Regions from separate parts of the Enterococcus hirae ATCC 9790 genome, predicted to be linked through region 3. Evidence: predicted binding sites of a transcription regulator. Region 3 holds the regulator's gene; each other region holds the start of a gene.
The links. The regulator HrcA, encoded in region 3, represses chaperone genes, less so after heat shock. The targets are predictions, from matches to a motif close to TTAGCACTCNNNNNNNNNGAGTGCTAA.
Positions count from the first base shown of each region.

Region 1: a site for HrcA is predicted at 5,684-5,710, ahead of EHR_RS13270 (ATP-dependent Clp protease ATP-binding subunit). Genes of this name have one in related genera too.
Region 2: a site for HrcA is predicted at 5,076-5,102, ahead of groES (co-chaperone GroES). Genes of this name have one in related genera too.

Region 1 is NC_018081.1:2,792,509-2,800,373, forward strand. Features, by position in the region: gene EHR_RS13245 (NAD(P)-dependent oxidoreductase) at 1-822, opposite strand, end outside; gene EHR_RS13250 (glycosyltransferase family 4 protein) at 912-2,135, opposite strand; gene EHR_RS13255 (LTA glycolipid anchor biosynthesis glycosyltransferase, IagA/BgsA family) at 2,153-3,196, opposite strand; gene ptsP (phosphoenolpyruvate--protein phosphotransferase) at 3,370-5,097, opposite strand; gene EHR_RS13265 (phosphocarrier protein HPr) at 5,097-5,363, opposite strand; gene EHR_RS13270 (ATP-dependent Clp protease ATP-binding subunit) at 5,917-7,865, shown strand, end outside.
Region 2 is NC_018081.1:419,304-427,168, reverse strand. Features, by position in the region: partial or broken gene EHR_RS02085 (two-component system regulatory protein YycI) at 1-460, shown strand, start outside; gene EHR_RS02080 (MBL fold metallo-hydrolase) at 511-1,320, shown strand; gene EHR_RS02075 (hypothetical protein) at 1,562-2,041, shown strand; gene EHR_RS02070 (hypothetical protein) at 2,627-3,154, opposite strand; gene EHR_RS02065 (CPBP family intramembrane glutamic endopeptidase) at 4,228-4,899, opposite strand; gene groES (co-chaperone GroES) at 5,138-5,422, shown strand; gene groL (chaperonin GroEL) at 5,462-7,087, shown strand; gene EHR_RS02045 (hypothetical protein) at 7,789-7,865, shown strand, end outside.
Region 3 is NC_018081.1:2,043,707-2,051,571, forward strand. Features, by position in the region: gene hemW (radical SAM family heme chaperone HemW) at 167-1,333, shown strand; gene hrcA (heat-inducible transcriptional repressor HrcA) at 1,580-2,623, shown strand; gene grpE (nucleotide exchange factor GrpE) at 2,710-3,231, shown strand; gene dnaK (molecular chaperone DnaK) at 3,273-5,105, shown strand; gene dnaJ (molecular chaperone DnaJ) at 5,768-6,934, shown strand; gene EHR_RS09850 (amino acid ABC transporter ATP-binding protein) at 7,205-7,865, opposite strand, start outside.

The DNA of each region.
Region 1 (7,865 bases), 750 kb from region 3:
ATTTTCAAATCCCTGATCTGCTAATTGTTCATATAATTTTAAAGCTTGCGTTGTCGCTGGTAACTTCAATGCCATTTTATCTGCTTCATCTAACGCAATTTTCAAATCTTTAATAAAATGTTTAACAAAAAATCCTGGCGTATAATCCTCTTTTAAAATACGAGGAGCATAATTACTTAATGACCAGTTTGCAGCACTGCCTCCTGAGACTGTTTCAATGACTTTTTCAAAGTCAAGTCCTGCTTTTGAAGCATAAGCAAGTAACTCGGTCATGCCTGTCATAGTCCCTGCAATCATGATTTGATTTGCCATTTTCGCATGTTGGCCTTTTCCTGCTGTCCCATGTAAAGTAAAAGTAGATCCCATCACTTGAAACAAAGGTAAAACTTTTTCATAGACACTTTTTTCACCACCAACCATGATTGTCAAAGTGGCATTCTTCGCACCCAGATCTCCACCTGAAACTGGTGCATCTAAAGCAGCTGCACCTTTTTCTGTGGCTGTTTTTGCAATTTTTTCTGCAAGCGTTGGGGTACTAGTTGTTAGATCAACCAAAATTCGATCTTGGACATCCGTTGCAAAGATCCCATTTTCGCCATAGTAAATTTCTTCTACATCTTGGGGATAACCAACCATCGAAAAGATGATCTCACTATTTTTAGTGACATCTTTAGGTGTTTCAGCCCAAATGGCTCCTTTTTTGACTAGCTCATCCGTTTTTGCTTTTGTTCGATTATAGACAGTTACTTCATGTCCTGCGTTCATAAGATGCTCAGTGATTGCGCGTCCCATGACTCCTGTCCCGATAAAACCTAATTTCATATTCGTGACCTCCTAAAAATCAAAAAATCTTTGTCTCTATGCTAAGTATACGCCAGAAACAAAGATTTTTTTAGGATAAATACCTAAATTTATCGTTTAAATGAATTTAATTTGATTTTTATTCTTTCGATGGATGCCTCTTCTTCTTTTCGTTGCATTTCTTTTTCATGATAGATAATCATATCTTCATAAAATTCAATCATCGCTTCTCCAAAGTGCGTAGAGGAAATATCATATAATTTTGATTCCAATACTTTTTGGTCACGAGGGACTTCACTTTTTATATAATCAATAAGTGCTGGTGCGAAATCCTCATCGGTTTCAAATGTTTTCCCAAGGGAGGGATGATCAAACAAACGATTAAGATAAGCATTTCCCTCAATTACACAAGGTGTCCCTGAAGCCATTGCTTCCGTATAAGTTAAACCTTGTGTTTCTGAAGTTGAGGCACTAACAAAGTAATCAGCTGCTTTATAATACAATGCCACATCTTCGTTATCGACTTCTCCAGTAAATTGGACAAATTCATCCAATGCTAGTTCGTTGATTAGCTCTTGCAACTCTTCAAGGTAAGGCCCTTTGCCAACGATCACCATTCGTGCATTGGGATATGCTTTTAGAACTTGGGGAAACCCCTGGACCAATGCTTGAATATTTTTTTCATAAGAGATACGACTTAAAGATAAGATCATTAACTCATCATCTTTGATATTCAGCGATCCTCTGATTTCTTTGATAGCTTTTTGCGTGATTCCTTCCCTTTTAAATTTCTCAATATCGATCCCTGTAGGAATCACTCGAAGTGGTGCGACAACACCATAACTTCTTAATGTATCAATTACTCGTTCACTGGGACAGACAACTCCTGTTGTATGGTTAACAAATAAGCGGGAGAGATATCTGACATGAGATTGACGTATCACTTTGCCTTTAGCAATATAGTGTAGATAATCTTCATACATCGTATGATACGTATGGATCAATGGTATTTTCAGCTTTTTAGCAACCATTTTACCTAAAATCCCTGCACCAAATTCTGTATGAGTATGAATCAGTTCTAATTCAAGTTCCTTCGCTACTAAATAAGCGTACCACATACCTCGTACCACTATTCGCCGATCTTTAAAGGAAACGAATGGAACACTCGGCATACGAATGACATCTTTTTCTATTTTATCAGCATTTGGATCGGTTGTCGTAAAAATATAGACTTCATGTCCATGTTTTTCTAGTTCATTTTTTAAGGTTTTGATCGATGTAGCAACTCCGCTTACCTGCGGAAAATAGGTATCGGTAAAAAAGCCAATTTTCATGATTTTTTGCCTCCAAACTACCCTTTATTATTTTGTCTTTCATTTATGGAAGAATCTGCTTCTTCTAACACTTGTGTATACACCAATTTCAGTTGCTCACCAATTTTCTCAATACTTCGTGCTTGGGCAGTCTGATATCCAGCTGCCACTAGACTAGGAACTTCTTCTTCCACGATCTTTTTGATCAATACGGTAAATTCTTCATTAGAGCGACCCATGTAACAATTTTTTTTATCTTCTAACCAGCCATCATAGACTGGAATGTCTCGTACAAGAACATTTTGCTTACTTGCTAGTGCCTCTAATACTACAATTCCTTCTGTTTCTTCATAAGATGGGAAGAAAAAAAGGTCAGCGCCTGAGTATGCACCCTCAATAATTTCTCCCCGAATATATCCTGGAAAGATCACATTATCTGGGTGTTCTTCTTTCACAATCTGTCGGATATTTTTTGGGATCGAATACATAGGTACATGTCCAAACCAAATAAATGTATATTCTGGGAGTTTTTTTGCAATTTCTACAAAATCAATGATCCCTTTACGAGCAAAAAAAAGGCCAACACAGATAATCACTTTCTGATCTGGTGATAATTTGAAATAGTCGCGAAATTTTTGTTCTTTGATTGGATCTGGTTGATATTTTTTTAGATCAATCCCATTTGATATCGATTGGATCGGTAAATCTATGCCGTAACTTTCCAGTAATCGTTTAGAATATGGCGTAGGTGTGATGAGATAATCCGCCTTTTGATATAATCCCACTAAATATTTTTTTACTAATGGCGATAATTGATTAGAGCCAATAAATGAGTTACGAAAATCTTCCTCTGTTGAGTGAGCATGATAGACGATCTTCTTGCCGTCTTTTCTTGCTTTATTGACCATATTGTGACTATTGATACCATATGTATTGATGTGTAAGATATCATAGTCATCTTTACTATCTAGCGTGTAGGGAATCCCCATTTCTTTTAGAGCACGTTTTTGGTGGTCAAGCGCTCGTCCAATACCAGATTTCGCAAGTATTTTTTCACTTTCAAAATATAATAATACCTTCACCTTACGTCCTCCTTCATTTATATAGTATAACATAGCGCTGAACCTGTCACTCAAACTTAAGCCCTATTTTAAAATAACTCTATTTTTCATTCCTTATTTTTACCTATATGTAAAAATCCCATTGTAAAAAGCTGATACAGCTACTATCGCTGTACCAGCTTTTACTCGTATTATTATTTTACGTATTCATTTACAAGTTCAACGACTTCTTCCATCGTGTCACATTCTTTCAAAGCACGATCAGCAAGTTCTGCCATCTTCGTTGTATCTAAACGTTTCATTAAACTACGTGTTTTCAAGATTGATGTTGCACTCATTGAGAATTCATCTAATCCCATACCTACAAGTAGCGGAACTGCGGTTTGATCCCCAGCCATTTCGCCACACATACCAGCCCATTTACCTTCAGCATGCGCTGCATCGATCACGTTTTTAATCAAACGTAGGATTGATGGGTTGTAAGGTTGATACAAGTATGAAACACGTTCGTTCATACGGTCAGCTGCCATAGTGTATTGGATCAAGTCATTCGTTCCTACTGAGAAGAAGTCAACTTCCTTAGCAAACTTGTCAGCTAAGACAGCTGCTGCTGGAATTTCGATCATGATGCCGACTTGGATCGTATCAGATACTTCCACGCCTTCATTCAATAATTTTTGTTTTTCGTCTTCAAAGATTGCTTTTGCAGCACGGAATTCTTTAAGAGTCGCTACCATTGGGAACATGATACGTAAGTTTCCATGAACAGATGCACGTAATAATGCGCGCATTTGCGTACGGAACATTTCGTCACCTTGTTCTGACAAGCTGATTCGTAATGCACGATAGCCTAAGAATGGGTTCATTTCATGAGGCAATTGTAAGTAAGGTAATTCTTTATCGCCACCGATATCCATCGTACGCACGACAACCGGTTTACCTTCCATACCTTCAAGAACTGCTTTATATGCTTCATATTGGTCATCTTCAGTTGGGAAATCAGGAGAATCCATGTACAAGAATTCTGTACGGTAAAGACCAACCGCTTCCCCGCCGTTATTATGAACACCAACTAAATCTTTTGGTGTACCAATATTTGCTGCTAATTCAAAATGTTTGCCATCAGCAGTAACAGTTTCAGCATTTTTTAATTTTTCCCATTCTGCTTTTTGAGCAGCGTATTCAGCACCGATTTTTTCAAATTCAGCTTTTTGTTCAGCTGTAGGATCAACGATTACATCGCCTTCAATCCCGTTAACAGCTAACATGTCGCCTTCTTTGACTTTAGCAGTGATTTCTTTTGTACCTACGATCGCTGGGATTTCTAAAGAACGTGCCATGATCGCTGAGTGTGAAGTACGTCCGCCGATGTCAGTTACAAACGCTTTAACAAAATTGCGATCTAATTGAGCAGTATCACTTGGTGTCAAATCATGAGCAACAACAACTACTTCTTCGTTAATCATTGATGGATTTGGTAATGTCACACCTAGTAAATGCGCTAAAATACGTTTCGCAACGTCGCGGATATCAGCCGCACGTTCTTGCATATAAGCGTTGTCTTCCATAGCTTCGAACATACTGATATACATATCAGTTACTTCTTTTAATGCTGATTCAGCGTTTACGCTGTTATCATTAATGTTTTGTTTAATTTGACCAACCATTTCTGGATCAGACAGAACCATCAAGTGTGCGTCAAATACTTGCGCTTCTGCTTCACCTAAGCTTTGCGCTGCTTTTTCACGAATTTGTTGCAATTCTTCAGTAGATTTTGCTAAAGCATCATCTAAACGAGATGCTTCAGCTGCTGTATCTTCTACTGTTGTCTTACTGAATGTTAAATCCGGTTGAACTAGCAGGTAAGCTTTTGCAACGGCAACGCCGTCACTAGCGGCAATCCCTTTTAGCATTTCAACCATTATTCAGATAATCCTTCTTTCTTCATTGTATCAACGATAGCTGCCATTGCGTCTGCTTCGTCAGCACCTTCAGCTGTGATTGTAACGTCAGAACCTTGACCCACACCTAAAGACATAACGCCCATGATAGATTTCAAGTTTACTGATTTACCTTTATACTCTAAGTTTACATCAGAGTTAAATTTGCTTGCTGTTTGTACTAATAATGTAGCTGGACGTGCGTGGATTCCAGTTTCTGCTACTACGTGAAATTCTTTCTTTTCCATATTAATCGGTCTCCTTTAAGTGAGTGTTGTTTTTATGTGAGGGTTTTCTTTTTTAGCAGTTTACTAAGAACACTAATAAGTAGTACCCTTTCATTTGTAAAGATTACCATTTTTTCCCGATAGATACAACAGTTTTCATTTAAATTCAACTAAAAGTGTGGAAAATAATTAGCACTACTTTTAAAAATATGAATACATAGGATAACAACCGTATTCATTCTACCTCACTTCTTTTTTTAGTTGCTTTGATTCTCTTTACTGATCCCTCAGTAAAGAAGCAAACAAAACTAGACTCTGCCAAGCGAAATATCTCCTTCTATTTATCACTTTTATCGAAGAACGACTTATTCATTTCTTCATTTATTTTGAAAAACTAAATACTTGCACGCGTCCTAAAATTTAGTATAATTATAGCCAAAGGTCAATAATGGTCAATAACATTTTTTACCTTTTCAACTTTTGAGTAAATGAGGGTTATTCTTTTACCTTCGTAGTCACGCGTTGTAAAATAGAATGGAAACATGTGAATCATGTGAAAGGACGTGAATCATTTATGCTTTGTCAAAATTGTGGGAAAAATGAAGCAACGATCCACTTATATGCAACAGTAAACGGACAGAGAACGCAACTTGATTACTGCCAAAGTTGCTATCAAAAAATTAAAAATCAACAAAATGGAGGTCTGACTAGTATGGCTCAAAATGATCCTTTTGGTTTTGGCAGCTTGGACGACTTATTCCGCTCCATGTCCCGCCAAATGCAACAGCAAGGAAACTATGAACAAACTCCTCCAACCCAATTCGGTGGTAACAACAACTTTAACGGCGGTCAACCACCGCAACAAGGAAATTCCGAAGGTCTTTTAGGAGAATACGGAATCAACATCACCGAACAAGCTCGTCAAGGTGACATTGATCCTGTGATCGGCCGTGATGATGAAATCAAACGTGTGATCGAGATTTTAAACCGTCGAACAAAAAACAATCCGGTATTAATCGGTGAGCCTGGTGTTGGTAAAACTGCCGTAGTTGAAGGACTTGCACAAAAAATCGTAGATGGCGATGTGCCGCAAAAATTAATGGATAAAGAAGTGATTCGTTTAGATGTGGTTTCTTTGGTTCAAGGAACTGGTATCCGTGGACAATTTGAAGAACGGATGCAAAAATTGATCGAAGAAATTAAGCAGGCTGAAAATGTCATATTATTCATTGATGAAGTCCATGAAATTGTCGGTGCTGGTTCTGCTGGTGACGGGAACATGGATGCGGGAAATATTTTAAAACCAGCTCTAGCTCGTGGCGAACTACAAATGGTTGGTGCCACTACATTAAATGAATACCGCATCATCGAGAAAGATGCAGCTTTAGAAAGACGGATGCAACCGGTTCGGGTCGTTGAACCTTCTGTTGAGGAAACAATCAGTATCTTAAAAGGATTGCAAAAACGCTACGAAGACTACCATCACGTCAAATATACCGATGAAGCAATCGAAGCTGCAGCTATTCTCTCAAATCGTTATGTTCAAGATCGTTTCTTACCAGATAAAGCGATTGACTTGCTTGATGAAACTGGCTCAAAGAAAAACTTAACGATTCAAATCGTTGATCCTAAAACCATTGACAAAAAACTTGAAGAAGCACAGGAACAAAAAATCCAAGCTTCTAAAGAAGAAGACTTTGAGAAAGCCGCTTATTATCGTGACCAAATCAGTAAATTAGAAAAGATGAAAGAACGTCAATTAACAGATGAAGAAACGCCTGTTATCACAGAAAAAGATATGGAAAAAATTGTGGAAGAACGTACGGGCATCCCCGTTGGCGATCTAAAAGAAAAAGAGCAAACACAATTGAAGAATCTTGCGACTGATCTAAAAGCACATGTGATTGGACAAGACGATGCCGTAGATCGTGTGGCAAAAGCTATTCGTCGTAATCGGGTTGGCTTGAGCAAGAAAAACCGCCCTATCGGATCATTTTTATTCGTAGGTCCAACTGGTGTCGGCAAAACTGAATTAGCCAAGCAACTGGCATTTGAATTATTCGGTTCCGAAGATTCAATGATTCGTTTTGATATGTCTGAATACATGGAAAAACACAGTGTATCTAAATTGATTGGTTCTCCTCCTGGCTATGTGGGCTATGAAGAGGCAGGTCAACTTACTGAAAAAGTACGTCGTAATCCTTATAGCTTGATTTTATTGGATGAAGTGGAAAAAGCACATCCTGATGTGTTACACATGTTCCTCCAAATTTTGGATGATGGCCGTTTGACTGACGCACAAGGTCGGACAGTAAGCTTTAAAGATACGATCATCATTATGACAAGTAATGCTGGTACAGGTAAAGTCGAAGCAAATGTCGGTTTTGGAGCAGCTCGTGAAGGGGTTACTCGTTCTGTTTTAAACCAACTAAACAATTACTTCACACCTGAATTCTTGAACCGTTTCGATGGAATCATCGAATTTAGTGCGCTATCAAAAGAAAACTTAATGACCATCGTTAC
Region 2 (7,865 bases), 1.2 Mb from region 3:
CTTTGGTAGCGATTATGTTTATATGAAGAATTTTTCTGATCTAGACAGTGCAACGCCGGAAGTACAAGCGAGTCAGAAATATGATGGTCTACCTTTTTATGATGACACAGCTAAAATTGTGTTTTCACTGAATAAACAAGATAAAAGTTATGCTGTCACGAAGTACACGCAGACACATTTATCCGATATTGAACAATTACGGGAAAAAACAGAATTACACACAGAAGAAGATGCAATCAAAACATTGTATGTAAATAATAAGATTTCTCGAGGTTCAAAAATCCTTTGGAGGCAGCTTGCTTACTCTTGTATTTTGAAAGTGCGAGAAAAGAATGTGTATGTTCCAGTCTGGTATGTGGCGATAGAAACACCTGATAAATCGATCCAAGTAGAGTCGGTCAATGCATTTAGTAATACGATTGTAACAAATAATACGATTCCAAAGGTGGAAGATCATTAAAAAAGTAGTATAATGAAAAAAGTTTACAAAGTAAGAAGGGAAGTAGTCAAATGGCTGAAGAAAAACCAGCTTTTAAAATCAGTATCCTAGCCAGTGGAAGCTCTGGAAATTCACTTTATATCGAAAGTGATAAAAAAAGGCTCTTGGTAGATGCTGGTCTCAGCGGGAAAAAAATTACTTCTTTGTTGGCTCAAATTGATCGGACACCTGACCAATTAGACGGGATTTTAGTCACTCACGAACATCGAGATCATATTCATGGGGTAGGGGTACTTGCAAGGAAATATCATTTAGATGTGTTTGCCAATGAAAAAACATGGGAAGCAATGTCTCCATTAATTGGGAATGTTCCTATTGAACAAAAGCATTTGTTTGAAATGGGGAAGGTGCAAACATTTGGGGATCTAGATATTGAAAGCTTTGGCGTTTCTCACGATGCTGCAGCTCCGCAATTTTATCGTTTCCATAAAGAAAACCGTTCATTTGTGATGTTAACTGATACAGGTTATTGCAGTGATCATATGCGAGGAATCATCAAAAATGCAGATGGCTATTTGATGGAAAGTAACCATGATTTAGAGATGTTGCGGATGGGACCTTATCCTTGGAATTTAAAGCAACGGATCTTAGGTGATCGGGGGCACTTATCCAATGAAGATGGCGCCTTAGTCATGACAGATGTTATTGGTGATCGTACCAAACGTATCTACCTTGGTCACTTGAGTAAAGAAAACAATCTAAAAGAACTAGCTCACTTGACGATGGAGAATGTCCTAAAAGAAAAAGATCTAGGTGTCGGTTATGAATTTGATATTTATGATACCGATCCCTCAGAAGCAACGGAGTTATTTTCGATTTAGCCGTAGTCAACTATATAACCCAAAAAACGCTCAAACAACTTGTTTTGAGTGTTTTTTTTGTTCATTTAAAGCAGAGAGGATTTTTGTCTCATTCAGTTACGTTTTATTAACAACGGGGTGTACTTTCAATAAGCCTATAATAGTTTAAATTTTAGATAAGATATATTGTTCATTGGCTATTGATAGTGATTTTTTATTATATTTAATTAAATATAAATGTTTGTTTAATAGAGGCGTGCTTATGAAAAATAGTTATTTTATTATTTTAGGGTTGTTATTGTTGGCGGGATGTTCAAACTCAGGAGTTGATCGTACCTCTTCCAGCACGGATCAGACTTCCACGCAGATCACCAAGACTTCTACAGAAAATTCACAAAATAGTACCACCAAGGAAAAAGAGAATCAACCTATTAGTAATGTAGAATCGACGGGAAATAATCCTGCAGAGGATTCAAATGTGCAAGAAATAAAGGATTCTTCAACTACTACTGAAACGATTGCTAATGAAAGCGAGAAAACAGATGAATACTATCGTTTAATCAAGCAGGCGTGGCAAGAACAATCTGAATATATCAACTCGTTAACAGATCCTAAGGTGAAACAATCTGTTCAAACACCGTCTGCTGCCGCAAACGCCAAAGCTAGCCAATTGGAATTGGACAATCCAGCAGATACTCAGTTGATCCAAACTAGTTTAAAACAAGTGCTGAATGGTCAATAATAAATAAGGAAAAATAGTTGTGATTAACAGGATCCTTTCCGAAAAAATTAGCCGAAGGAGGTTGAGACAAGTTTTGTCCCAGTCCCTTCGGCATTTTTTGACAAATGCTGAAACAGCTATTCAAAGATCAAGTATAGTTAGACCGTAAATGAAAAATATAATAGAGAAGACTAGGCAAGAGGGACATTGCTCAAAACAGACAGATACAAAGTGAAACTAGCTTCCTATTATTATTGTATTAGTGAAAAGGATGAAAATTTTTATTACGCCTAATAGGTGTATCAATTACTTTTACATAATCAAAAAGTTGAAACCAGCTAAAAATTTTTAGAAAAATGATTAGAACATATCAAATGTTTCGCTGTTTTGCACTCTCCATGCGAGATACCGATAACACTCAAAGTTGGAAACATAATCAGATGTGATCCACATTGACGATAGACATACCATTGAAATGCTTTGCTATTTTTCAAAGTAGATGAATAGGGAAAGAAAAACATAGTGATTAGGCAATATATTTCCAGAATGATTCTTTGATTCGTTGACATTTTTTTCTGGTTTTTGCATCGTAAGTCTTACTGATTTCTAAAAGGAGACAAATTTCTTTACAAGAATAACCGTGATAAAGCAGTTCAATGAAGGTACCTCTAAAAAAGTCCTGTTTTTAAAATTTTCTATTAGAAGTTTTTCCTCGATCGAACGTTCTGCACTTTTAACTGTGCAATTTTTAGAATGATGTAGCGATTCGATGTTTTCCCATCTTGTCACGTCATAAGTAATCCCATCTTTATTGAAGACCTTGCTTCCGGATTTTTTATATTGTTTCCAAGTCTTCTTTTCAGCAATATAAATCCTTCGCAACGTAACATTTTTAAACGTGGAGCCTGAGATACTCTTGAAATCTTCAATGCCTTCCCAAATTGCTAAACAAAGGTTACTGTAGAAGTCTTCAAAAGGAATAAATACTCCGTTAGATTGTGCTTTAAATACAAAACGATGCGCACAAGATTTTATATAAGGGTCTAAATCTAAAATGATTAAATCTAAGATATCTTTATCATTCGTCAGATAATATTTCTTCAATAAGTCATCAATCATTTGCCAGATATTCATTTCGCAACACACTACCTTTATTTTTTGAAAGATACGTTCCTAAAAATGTTATTTTGTGACATATAAAATAACTTTTTTGTAAAAGTTAAATAAATGATAGTCTGATAGATATATAATAAAAACAGCGGTTTTTTAATAAAAAATTTTATTTTTGTTTTATTCTTTATAAAATCGTGAATGACAGCAGTCAGTCCGATATAAAGGAGATGTCTTTTTTTAAATGATTTTTCTAAGAGATGGTGCATTCGTAAGTAGTAATGATTGATAAAATTAATTAAAGTATGTAATGAATTAGCAAGTTCCTCATTTAATAACAAAAATAAAACAATATTAATTGTTTTAAAATCACTTTTGTATTTATCTTTTTATAAATAAAGTGTTTTTTAATCGCATTTTTGTTAGGCTGTTTTTCTCTCATACTGCGTATTTTTGTAAAACGAAAGCAAAGACACTTTAGTTGGATGAGAAGGGGAACGAGTTGGTTTAGTGCAAAGTTGATAACTCTTGTGGGCGCCCATAAGACGATGTCGATGTGGTTAAATTTTTTCTATGAACTAGGGACTGGGACAAAAGTTGTCTCAGTCTCTTCTAGTATCTCTAAAAACGAATAAACGGTGAGACAAAAGTAGCATCTTCGGAAATAAGCCGAAATTTACCAAAAATTTGAGAAGCAATTTTCGGAAATTCCTTCTTATTTCTTGATGCTGAACACTTTTGTCTCAACCTCCTAGATGAACATGATTTTAATAGGATCTGAAAATAATCCAAATGGCAATGACTGCTGTTTTCTGTCGTATTTAAAATAAGTGTGCTATTAGAGAAGAACATCAAAGTGTTTTGAGAAGGTTAAAAAGGAAATGGTGAGTGTCACGATAAATGGAAACTGCTAGTAGCTAGCGGATAAAACATAATGAATAGCTCTAAATAAATCGATCTTTTTCATAACTACGAAGGAAAAATTTGTTAAGAGAATGAGCTAGGATCGGAAAGAACGCAAAAAAAGACCAGCGACTAAGATTTGCTGGTCAGTAGATAGGATAAGGCGAGTCTTTAGATTGGTGTTAGTTGGCAGCTCATGAAGCAGCGATCCAGCCCTTTTGTACGGCGATCTGCACCACTACCACCAATGTATTCATTCCCACATGTGTGATCATCGAGGTCCAGATTCTTCCCGTTGCTTTGTATTGTAGACTAAAGAAAAAACCTAAGAAAAAGTAGATCAGTAAGTGGCCATCGTTATGGGCAAAAGCAAACAATAAGGAACTAACGATTGCCCCGATCCAAAAGTTTGTATATTTGCCAACGATACCTAAGATGCTGCGACGAAAGACGAATTCTTCCATGACTGGACCAGCAACTGTGGTAGCTATTAAAAAGGCTGGAGCTTCAAGAATCATTTGAATAATATTTTGTGTATTCTCAGAAGGAGCGCTGTTACCAAATAAAAGAGTTTCCAACGTCACTGCAAGTGCCTGTAAGATCAAAGCAATGAAAATCCCAACAAACCCATATAAGATGATTTTTGGTGTCGAAGCACTAGGAATGGCTGCTTCTAGTGGTAGTGGTTCATTTTGCTTGAAATAAAAGAAAGCTAAAACAATTGCTCCTAGGATATAGGCAATCGTCGTTGCTGTAATCACGTCAGTAACAGTATGGACGATTCCGATAGATGAAAGGATCAATGGGGAAAGAAAAATGAGTCCATAGCAAAAGATACTAGCGAAACTATATTTTTTTAATGACATAAAATACCTCCTTAAAGATAGGCAGAAGTAGACTGCAAGAATAGAAATTAATTATAACATAGATCAATTTAGAGGCTATTACTAAGGGACTTCTAACGGTTACGGATAAAATTAGTGTACTTTCATTTAAAAAGCTTGCAAAAAAATCAAAGTATGAGTATTATTAAAAATGTAGGTTAGCACTCGATGTGTAAGAGTGCTAACGAATCCAAAAAAAGAGTTATCGGAGGGATTTATCGTGTTAAAACCATTAGGTGATCGCGTCATTATCGAAGTCGCAAAAGAAGAAGAAACAACTGTTGGAGGAATTGTTTTAGCTTCATCCGCTAAAGAAAAACCACAAACAGGAACAGTTGTTGCAGTCGGTGAAGGCCGTTTATTGGAAAACGGAGAAAAAGTTCCTGCTGCTGTAAAAGCGGGCGACCAAGTGATGTTTGAAAAATATGCCGGTACAGAAGTAAAATTTGAAGGAAAAGAATATTTGATCGTTGCAGGAAAAGATATCATGGCGATCGTTGAATAAATAAAAAAGTACGAAAAAAATTTGATGAGGTGAATAGACATGGCAAAAGAATTGAAATTTGCAGAAGATGCACGCGCAGCAATGCTACGTGGAGTTGATAAATTAGCTGATACAGTAAAAGTAACGTTAGGTCCAAAAGGTCGTAATGTTGTATTAGAAAAATCATACGGTTCACCATTGATTACTAATGATGGCGTAACGATTGCAAAGGAAATCGAATTGGAAGATCACTTTGAAAACATGGGTGCAAAATTAGTTTCTGAAGTGGCTTCAAAAACCAATGATATCGCAGGTGACGGAACAACAACCGCTACTGTGTTAACCCAAGCAATTGTTCGTGAAGGATTAAAAAACGTAACAGCTGGAGCAAATCCTTTAGGTATTCGTCGTGGGATCGAATTGGCAACAAAAGCAGCAGTTGAAGAATTACACAACATTTCAACAGTCGTAGATTCTAAAGAAGCAATTGCTCAAGTTGCAGCTGTTTCTTCTGGTTCAGAAAAAGTGGGACATTTGATTGCTGATGCAATGGAAAAAGTCGGTAATGATGGTGTTATTACTATTGAAGAATCAAAAGGAATCGAAACCGAATTAGATGTTGTAGAAGGTATGCAATTTGATCGTGGTTACTTGTCACAATACATGGTAACTGACAATGACAAAATGGAAGCTGTTTTAGAAAATCCATACATTTTGATCACAGATAAGAAAATTTCTAATATCCAAGACATCTTGCCTTTATTAGAACAAATCTTACAACAATCTCGTCCGCTATTGATCATCGCTGACGATGTGGATGGAGAAGCTTTACCAACATTAGTCTTGAACAAAATCCGTGGGACATTTAACGTTGTTGCAGTGAAAGCACCTGGTTTCGGTGATCGTCGTAAAGCAATGCTTGAAGATATCGCTATCCTAACAGGCGGAACAGTGATTACGGACGACTTAGGATTAGAATTGAAAGATGCAACAATCGAAAACCTAGGAAATGCTTCAAAAGTTGTGGTAGACAAAGATAACACAACAATCGTTGAAGGCTCTGGCGATAAAACAGCCATTGAAGCACGTGTTCAATTGATCAAAAACCAAATTGCTGAAACAACATCAGATTTTGACCGTGAAAAATTACAAGAACGCTTAGCAAAACTTGCTGGTGGGGTTGCAGTGGTCAAAGTTGGTGCAGCAACTGAAACAGAATTAAAAGAATTGAAATTACGAATTGAAGATGCATTGAATGCAACTCGTGCAGCCGTTGAAGAAGGTATGGTTTCAGGTGGTGGTACAGCATTAGTGAATGTCATCAACAAAGTTTCAGCAGTTGAAGCTCAAGGGGACGTTGCAACAGGTGTGAAAATCGTTGTTCGTGCCTTAGAAGAACCAATTCGTCAAATCGCAGAAAATGCGGGATATGAAGGTTCAGTCATCGTTGACAAATTGAAAAATGTTGAATTAGGAACAGGTTTCAATGCTGCAACAGGCGAATGGGTAAATATGGTTGAAGCAGGGATTGTTGATCCAACCAAAGTTACTCGTTCAGCATTACAAAATGCTGCATCTGTTTCAGCTCTATTATTAACAACTGAAGCAGTAGTTGCTGACAAACCAGAACCAGCAGCACCTGCAGCGCCAGCAATGGATCCATCAATGATGGGCGGCATGATGTAGTCATTAAGAAAGAACCCTGATATAAAAGGGTTCTTTCTTCTTTTTTTGTTTTAAGTAAAAGGGCAAAAAATTAAGAGATATTTAGTTAATCAATCATTCGATGCGGATAGTTGCTTATGGTCTAGAACGACCTATATACGTGAAGCTAGAGGATCTTGATGTGCTACTATTTTTGTTCTTTTTTTTCTTTTTCTTCTTTATATTCTTCATATTTTTCAGATTCTCATTCTTAGACAACAAGGAGTGATTATTTTCCTTTGTACTTTTTAATGGCATAGGTTTCTCTACTAGGCAGTATTCGTTAATGTTTACTAGGTTAGACATTCGTTCGTTTATTCGATGTTTTCTTCTCATTATTTTTAATAATCTTCTGCGTTGTAGTATGGTCTTTATTTTATACTTTATTAGTCTCAGTATTCTTTTCAGTATACCTGCTTTTTTCGTCTTTTTATACAATTGAAAAACTCCTCTCAGTTACTGTTTTAAATGCATAGTAGCAGAGTTTGAATGAGGTACTTGAACTTATTTTTCTAGATAATTAAAATAAAGTTCTACTTTTTAAAAATTCAAAGACAAGTTTAAAGATTCGAAGACAAAAGTATGTATCGTATTGCTCGTTTTTTTAGAAGGTGAAGCAAAGATCTTGCTATGAGACGCGTTTCATAAGCTATACTCAATTCATCAAAAAGGAGGAATTACTGATGAATACTTATATCAAAACGACCAATGGCGCTACGAATGACTATTTTTATGCTTTTGTTGAATTTAAAGAAACAAT
Region 3 (7,865 bases):
TTGTGAAAGCGATGGTTTGCTTCAAGAATTAAGAGCGAAAAATCGAAAATAGCTTTCCATATTTTTGAATTTTTTGAACTTAATTCCGTAGAAGCAATCGCTTGAACACCGTTTAAAGAAGGTCGAAAACAGGTACGACTTTTCGACGTAAGGAGAATTTAGTTTAATGAATGAAACAACCAATCCCGCAGAACAAAAGGTTTCTGCGTATATCCATATCCCGTTTTGTGAGCATATCTGTTATTACTGTGACTTTAATAAAGTATTTTTAGAAGGTCAACCCGTAGATGAATATGTCGAGATGCTTCTAAAAGAAATGGAAATCACACTTAAACAACATCCTGTAAAAGAATTAGAAACACTGTATGTTGGTGGTGGGACACCTACGTCTTTGACTGCAGTGCAATTGGATCGTTTGTTAGCAGGCGCTAGGGAAATATTGCCTTTTAAAGAAGGAAAAGAATTTACGGTTGAAGCGAATCCTGGAGATCTAACGAAAGAAAAGCTTCAGGTGATGAAAAATTATGGAGTGAATCGTTTATCAATGGGGGTGCAAACTTTTGATAATCGGTTGCTGAAAAAAATTGGGCGGAAACATACCGCAGAGGATGTTTACCAAACAATGCGTTTTTTAGAAGAAGAAAACTTTACGAATGTGAGTATTGATCTGATTTATGCGTTACCTGGACAAACGTTAGAGGGCTATCGAGAGACATTGAATCAAGCACTTGCACTTGATTTGCCCCATTATTCATTGTATTCATTGATTTTAGAAAATAAAACGATGTTTATGAATTGGGTGCGGCAAGGGCGTTTAGAACTGCCTGACCAAGAAACCGAAACGCGGATGTTTGAAGAAACCATACAAGCAATGGAAAAAAAGGGACGTCATCAATATGAGATCAGTAATTTTGGGTTGGAGGGGCATGAATCAAAACACAATTTGATGTATTGGAACAATGATCATTATTTCGGCTTTGGCGCAGGTGCAAGTGGATATCTTGGGAATAAACGATACCGTAATAAGGGACCGATTCAACATTATTTACGTCCATTAAGAGCAGGAGAACTCCCTGTTTTGGAAACTGAAGTACTTTTAAGAGAAAATCAAATCGAGGAAGAAATGTTTCTTGGGTTAAGGAAAAAGATAGGAATTTCCAAACAACATTTTTACGAACGTTATCAGCAAACAATCGAATCGCTTTATTCAAAGGTTTTGACAGATTTAGAAAAAGAAGGATTATTGGTCAATGAATCCGATCGAATTTATTTAACGCCAAAAGGAACTTTTCTAGGAAATGAAGTATTTGAACGTTTCTTGCTTGAAAAATAGTTGTGAGAGGTCAATAAAACCTTTAAATTTCTTTATAGATCGATTAAATAATGGAAGGTATTAAGAAACCTATTTATCTTTCGTGTTGATCTATCAATGTATTTATCAGAGAATGCCGCTTTTAGCACTCGTTAAATGAGAGTGCTAAAAGTGGTGTTCTTTTTCTTGACACACTATGCGCTTCTTGCTATATTAGTAAGTGGGTTAGCACTTAGAAGATATGAGTGCTAATGAGAGGTGAAGAAGATGTTAACACAAAGACAAAGTGAGATTTTACGTCTGATCATCCAAAACTATACGAGTAGCGGTATACCCGTTGGCTCCAAAACCTTAATGGAAGATGGAGTCAAGGCAAGCTCAGCAACGATCCGTAATGACATGAAAGCCTTAGAAGATGCTGGGTTGTTACTTAAAACTCATTCTTCATCAGGAAGGATTCCTTCAGCATTAGGTTATCGGCATTATGTGGATCATTTGCTAAAACCTGCTCGTGTAACCAATGATGATCTGCAGCAGATTCGGCTGTCTTTAAGCAAAGAATTTCATGAAATTAACGAGATTATTCAACAATCTGCTGAGATTTTATCCGAGCTAACTAGTTACACAACCTTCTCGTTAGGCCCAGAAATTAAAGACCGCCGTTTGACTGGTTTTCGTATTGTTCCTTTAAATAGTCGTCAAGTGATTGCGATTGTAGTAACCGATAAAGGAAATGTAGAAAGCCAAGTTTTTACACTTCCTGAAAATCTAGGAAGCCAAGATTTAGAAAAAATTGTTCGCATTGTCAATGAACGATTGGTGGGAGATCCATTGATGACTGTCTATCATAAATTGCGGACAGAGATTCCAATGATTTTGCATAGATATTTTCAGACAACTGAAGGGATATCAAATCTTTTTGATACGATACTCGGACATGCGTTTGAAGACAAAATTTATGTAAGTGGGCAAATGAATCTACTAGATTATGAACTCCACCAAGATCTGGAGCAATTCAAATCGATGTTTTCGTTTATGACAGATACTTATGAATTAACCCAAATGATCGTCCCAACGGATAGTAACATCCACATCAAAATTGGATCTGAATTAGGAAATGAGCTTTTACAAAATATGAGCATGATCCAAGCAAGTTACGAGATTGCTGGACACGGTCGAGGTACAATAGCCTTGTTGGGACCAACCAGTATGCCTTATTCAAAAATGCTGGGTCTGGTAGATGTCTATCGTCAAGAATTAGCGAACAAGCTTGCTGATTATTATCGATCAATTGATTTGACTGGATCTTAGCATGAAAACGAATCACTGACTGATTAACGAAAAGGAGTGTGTCTTGTGAAAGAAAAAAAGAAGAGTTAGAAAAAGACGTAGCGGATATTCAAGAAGATACGGAAATCGATACGGAAGCGACGGAAGACTCAGGTGTCTCTGACGTAGAAGCTGAAGAATTTGAGCGTTTAAATTTAAAGGCTGAAATGGAAGAGTTGGAAGATAAATATTTACGTGCTCGAGCTGAGATTGCAAATATTGCAAATCGAAGTAAAAATGAGCGTGAACAATTACAAAAATATCGTTCACAAGATCTTGCTAAAAAATTATTACCTTCAATTGATAACTTAGAGCGTGCTTTGGCTACAGATGTGGCTGATGATCAGGGTGCAAGTTTGAAAAAAGGTGTTGAAATGGTACTAGAAAGCTTGAAACAAGCACTTAAAGAAGAAGGAATCGAAAAAATCCCAGCAAAAGGAGAGGCTTTTGATCCGAACCTCCATCAAGCTGTACAAACCGTGCCAGCGACTGAGGAACTTCCAGCTGACACAATCGTCGAAGTACTACAAGAAGGTTACAAATTACATGACCGCGTATTAAGACCAACAATGGTTATTGTTGCGCAATAATGTCATGATATAAAATTAACTAAGATAAGGAGACGTTAATTATGAGTAAAATTATCGGTATTGACTTAGGTACAACCAATTCAGCAGTAGCTGTTTTAGAAGGAAACGAAGCAAAAATTATTGCAAATCCAGAAGGTAACCGTACAACTCCTTCTGTTGTCTCATTTAAAAATGGGGAAATTCAAGTGGGTGAAGTTGCTAAACGTCAAGCAGTAACGAATCCAAATACGATTTCATCGATCAAACGCCATATCGGTGAACCAGGCTATAAAGTAGAAGTAGAAGGGAAATCATATACACCACAAGAAATCTCTGCAATGATCCTTCAATATATCAAAGGATTCGCTGAAGACTATCTAGGTGAAAAAGTTGAAAAAGCAGTTATTACTGTGCCTGCTTACTTCAATGATGCACAACGTCAAGCAACAAAAGATGCTGGTAAAATTGCTGGCTTAGAAGTTGAACGTATTGTAAATGAACCAACTGCTGCAGCGCTTGCTTATGGCTTGGATAAAACAGATCGTGATGAAAAAATCCTAGTATTTGACCTTGGTGGTGGTACGTTCGACGTATCTATCCTTGAATTAGGTGATGGCGTATTTGACGTACTATCAACAGCTGGAGATAACCATCTAGGTGGGGATGACTTCGATAACAAAATCATTGATCACATGGTAGCTGAGTTCAAAAAAGAAAACGGCATTGATTTATCACAAGATAAAATGGCATTGCAACGTTTGAAAGATGCTGCAGAAAAAGCGAAAAAAGATTTATCTGGAGTATCAAGCACACAAATCAGCTTACCGTTCATCACAGCTGGCGAAGCAGGTCCTCTTCACTTAGAAATGACATTGACTCGTGCGAAATTTGATGAATTAACCGCTGATTTAGTAGAGCGTACAAAAATTCCAGTACGACAAGCCTTGAAAGATGCTGGTTTATCACAATCTGAAATTGATGAAGTTATCTTAGTTGGTGGTTCAACACGTATTCCTGCAGTTGTTGAAGCAGTAAGAAAAGAAACTGGAAAAGAACCAAACAAATCTGTAAACCCAGATGAAGTAGTAGCGATGGGTGCTGCTATCCAAGGTGGGGTTATCACAGGTGATGTCAAAGACGTTGTGTTACTTGATGTTACTCCGTTATCATTAGGTATTGAAACAATGGGTGGCGTCTTTACTAAATTAATTGATCGAAACACAACGATCCCTACAAGTAAATCACAAGTGTTCTCAACGGCTGCAGATAATCAACCTGCTGTAGATATCCATGTCTTGCAAGGTGAACGTCCGATGGCTGCTGATAACAAAACGTTAGGAAGATTCCAATTAACAGATATTCCTGCAGCACCACGTGGTGTGCCACAAATCGAAGTTACTTTTGACATTGATAAAAATGGTATCGTGAATGTTTCTGCTAAAGACCTAGGTACACAAAAAGAACAAAAAATCACGATTAAATCTTCTTCAGGTCTAACTGATGATGAAATCGAACGCATGGTAAAAGATGCAGAAGCGAATGCAGAAGCAGATAAAGCACGTAAAGAAGAAGTGGATTTACGTAACGATATTGATGCTTTACTATTCTCAGTTGACAAAACACTAAAAGAATTAGAAGGTAAAGTTGACGCAGAAGAAGTGAAAAAAGCGGAAGAAGCTCGCGATGAATTGAAAGCTGCTGTTGAAGCAAACAATATCGAAGAAATGAAAACAAAACGTGATGCATTGAATGAAATCGTGCAAAATTTGACAGTTAAATTGTATGAACAAGCTGCGCAACAACAAGCACAAGAAAATCCAGAAGCAGCGCAAACAGGTGCAGATGATGTAGTAGACGCTGACTTTGAAGAAGTCGACGGAGACGACAAAAAATAATCTCATTAAATAATCGTTAGCTGTTTAGTAGAAATGACAAGTTTCAGTAGAGAAGGTTTTCCCCTTCTCTAGCTGGGACTGTTATCATACAATACAACCTTTTGAATACGTTGTTAAACAATATTAAGCAGGATCTAAAAGACGAGTGAATCGAAGTTTATACAACAATTTACTTTACCATTCGTTTTTAGTGCCAATGCTTGAAAGAAGGTTTAGCAAAAGAGATCAGCTCTAAGAAATAATCCGAAGAATGCGAAAATAGATTCTCATATTTTCGAGATTCTTCGGATTATTTTCCGATAGTTCTAAATTTAGCGTGGTCTAAAAGGTTAGTAGGCGTTCACTTTCAAGAATGATGCGCAAAATAGAGACCTTATTGTTTGGAGATTTGATGTGCATGATTATGCCTGTTGAATAACAGAAGTCATAAGAACAATGGGAGAATTTCTTGGACAATAGCTGTTGCTTTGAGGTAGTTCGATCTGGTCATAAGATAAGATTTGAGGAACATTCTTTCTTCAATTTGGAAAACTTGACTTAGGTATGAGCCTTAAACTAGCTTCCTTTTTTAAATACTTGAAAGTAGCAGTTTTTGTTTTCGTAAAAGTATGATATGATAACAAGCGACGTGGAAATGATGAGAACCAATAGGAGGAAAGCCTATGGCAACAAAACGTGATTATTATGAAGTCTTAGGGCTCTCAAAAGGAGCTTCTGAAGATGAAATTAAAAAAGCTTATCGAAAGCTATCAAAAAAATATCATCCAGATATCAATAAAGAAGCTGATGCAGAAGAAAAATTCAAAGAAGTATCAGAAGCTTATGAAATTTTAAGTGACCCGCAAAAACGGGCAGCTTATGATCAATATGGACACGCAGGTTCCGATCCAAACTATGGCGCTGGTGGAGCCGGTGGCGGCTTTGGTGGTTTTGGCGGCTTTTCAGGTGGCGGTTTTGGTGGCTTCGAAGATATCTTTGATTCATTCTTTGGCGGTGGCGGTCGTACGGTAGACCCTAATGCGCCAAGACAGGGTGCGGATTTACAGTATACGATCGATCTTTCTTTTGAAGAAGCGATTTTTGGCGTAGAAAAAGAAATCAAGTATAACCGAGAAGAAATTTGTCATACTTGCCATGGAAATGGTGCGAAACCTGGAACACAACCAACAACTTGTCATAAGTGTCATGGATCAGGGACAATCAATGTGGAACGTCAAACGCCACTTGGCCGTGTGATGAGTCGTCAAACTTGTGACGTTTGTCATGGTACTGGTAAAGAAATCAAAGATCCTTGTCCGACTTGTCATGGTTCTGGTCACGAAAAGAAAGCACATTCTGTTAAGGTGAATGTACCAGCAGGTGTAGAAGAAGGACAACAAATGCGTCTGGCAGGTCAAGGTGAAGCTGGAGAAAACGGCGGACCATTTGGTGATCTATATGTTGTATTCCGTGTGGAAGAAAGTGATATTTTCGATCGTGATGGTTCAGAGATCTATTACGAATTGCCATTGAGTTTTGTACAAGCTGCTTTAGGTGATGAAGTAAAAGTGCCAACCGTTCATGGAGATGTCAAACTTAAAATTCCGGCAGGTACGCAAACAGGAACGAATTTCCGTTTACGTGGCAAAGGAGCGCCTAAACTTCGTGGAGGAGCTACTGGGGATCAACATGTGAAAGTGAAGTTGATCACGCCGAAGAACTTAAATGAACAGCAACGTGAAGCATTGCGTGCTTTTGCTGAAGCTGGCGGCATCAAAGTAGAAGAACAACAAGAAGATGGCTTCTTTGATAAAGTGAAAGATGCCTTTGGCGGTAAGAAAAGAAAATAAAAGAAAAGCAAATCAATAAATTCAGCTAGCATCTCTGGCAGTTAGACCAACATCTAATTGCTGGAAAATCGCCAGCCTCTTATTGATTTGCTTTTTTTATTTAGACAGGAGAAAGTGGCAAACAAATAATTAAAGCAGGGACGAAAGAAGAGGACAAAAAGGAAGTAAGTGTTATTTCTGGTCGATTTTATAAATGCCTTTAAAATAAAGACCGTTGCAAGGGATAGGCATCCTTTTGCAACGGTCTTTAACAATTTCATCATCTTAAGGTTAAATATCTAGTACTTTATCTAGGAAATCTTTTGTTCGTTCATTTTGTGGATTTTCAAAGATTTGTTGTGGTGTGCCATCTTCTAGGAAATTCCCTCCATCAATAAACATGACACGATTGGCAACTTCTTTAGCAAAGCCCATTTCGTGTGTAACGATAACCATCGTCATCCCTTGCTTAGCTAATTTTTTCATGACGTTCAAGACATCTCCGACCATTTCCGGGTCTAGTGCAGAAGTTGGTTCGTCGAAGAGCATGATATCAGGATTCATCGCTAGAGCACGAGCGATAGCGACCCGTTGCTTTTGTCCACCAGAAAGCATTTCTGGATACATGTCTTTTTTATCTTCAAGGCCGACGGTTTGTAGCAATTTGATTGCTTTCTTTTCAGCGGCTTCTTTTGATTCTTTTTTCAAATCCATTGGTGCTAATGTAATGTTTTCTAGCACTGAAAGATGTGGGAATAAATTAAAATGTTGGAATACCATTCCGATGTGTTGTCTTACCAAATTGATATCAGTGTTTTTGTCCATTAAGTGGGCCCCATCAATGATGATTTCGCCGTCTGAAGGCTCTTCTAAACGGTTTAAACAACGTAGGAAGGTACTTTTTCCTGAACCGGAAGGACCGATGATACAAACAACGTCACCTTCGTTGATT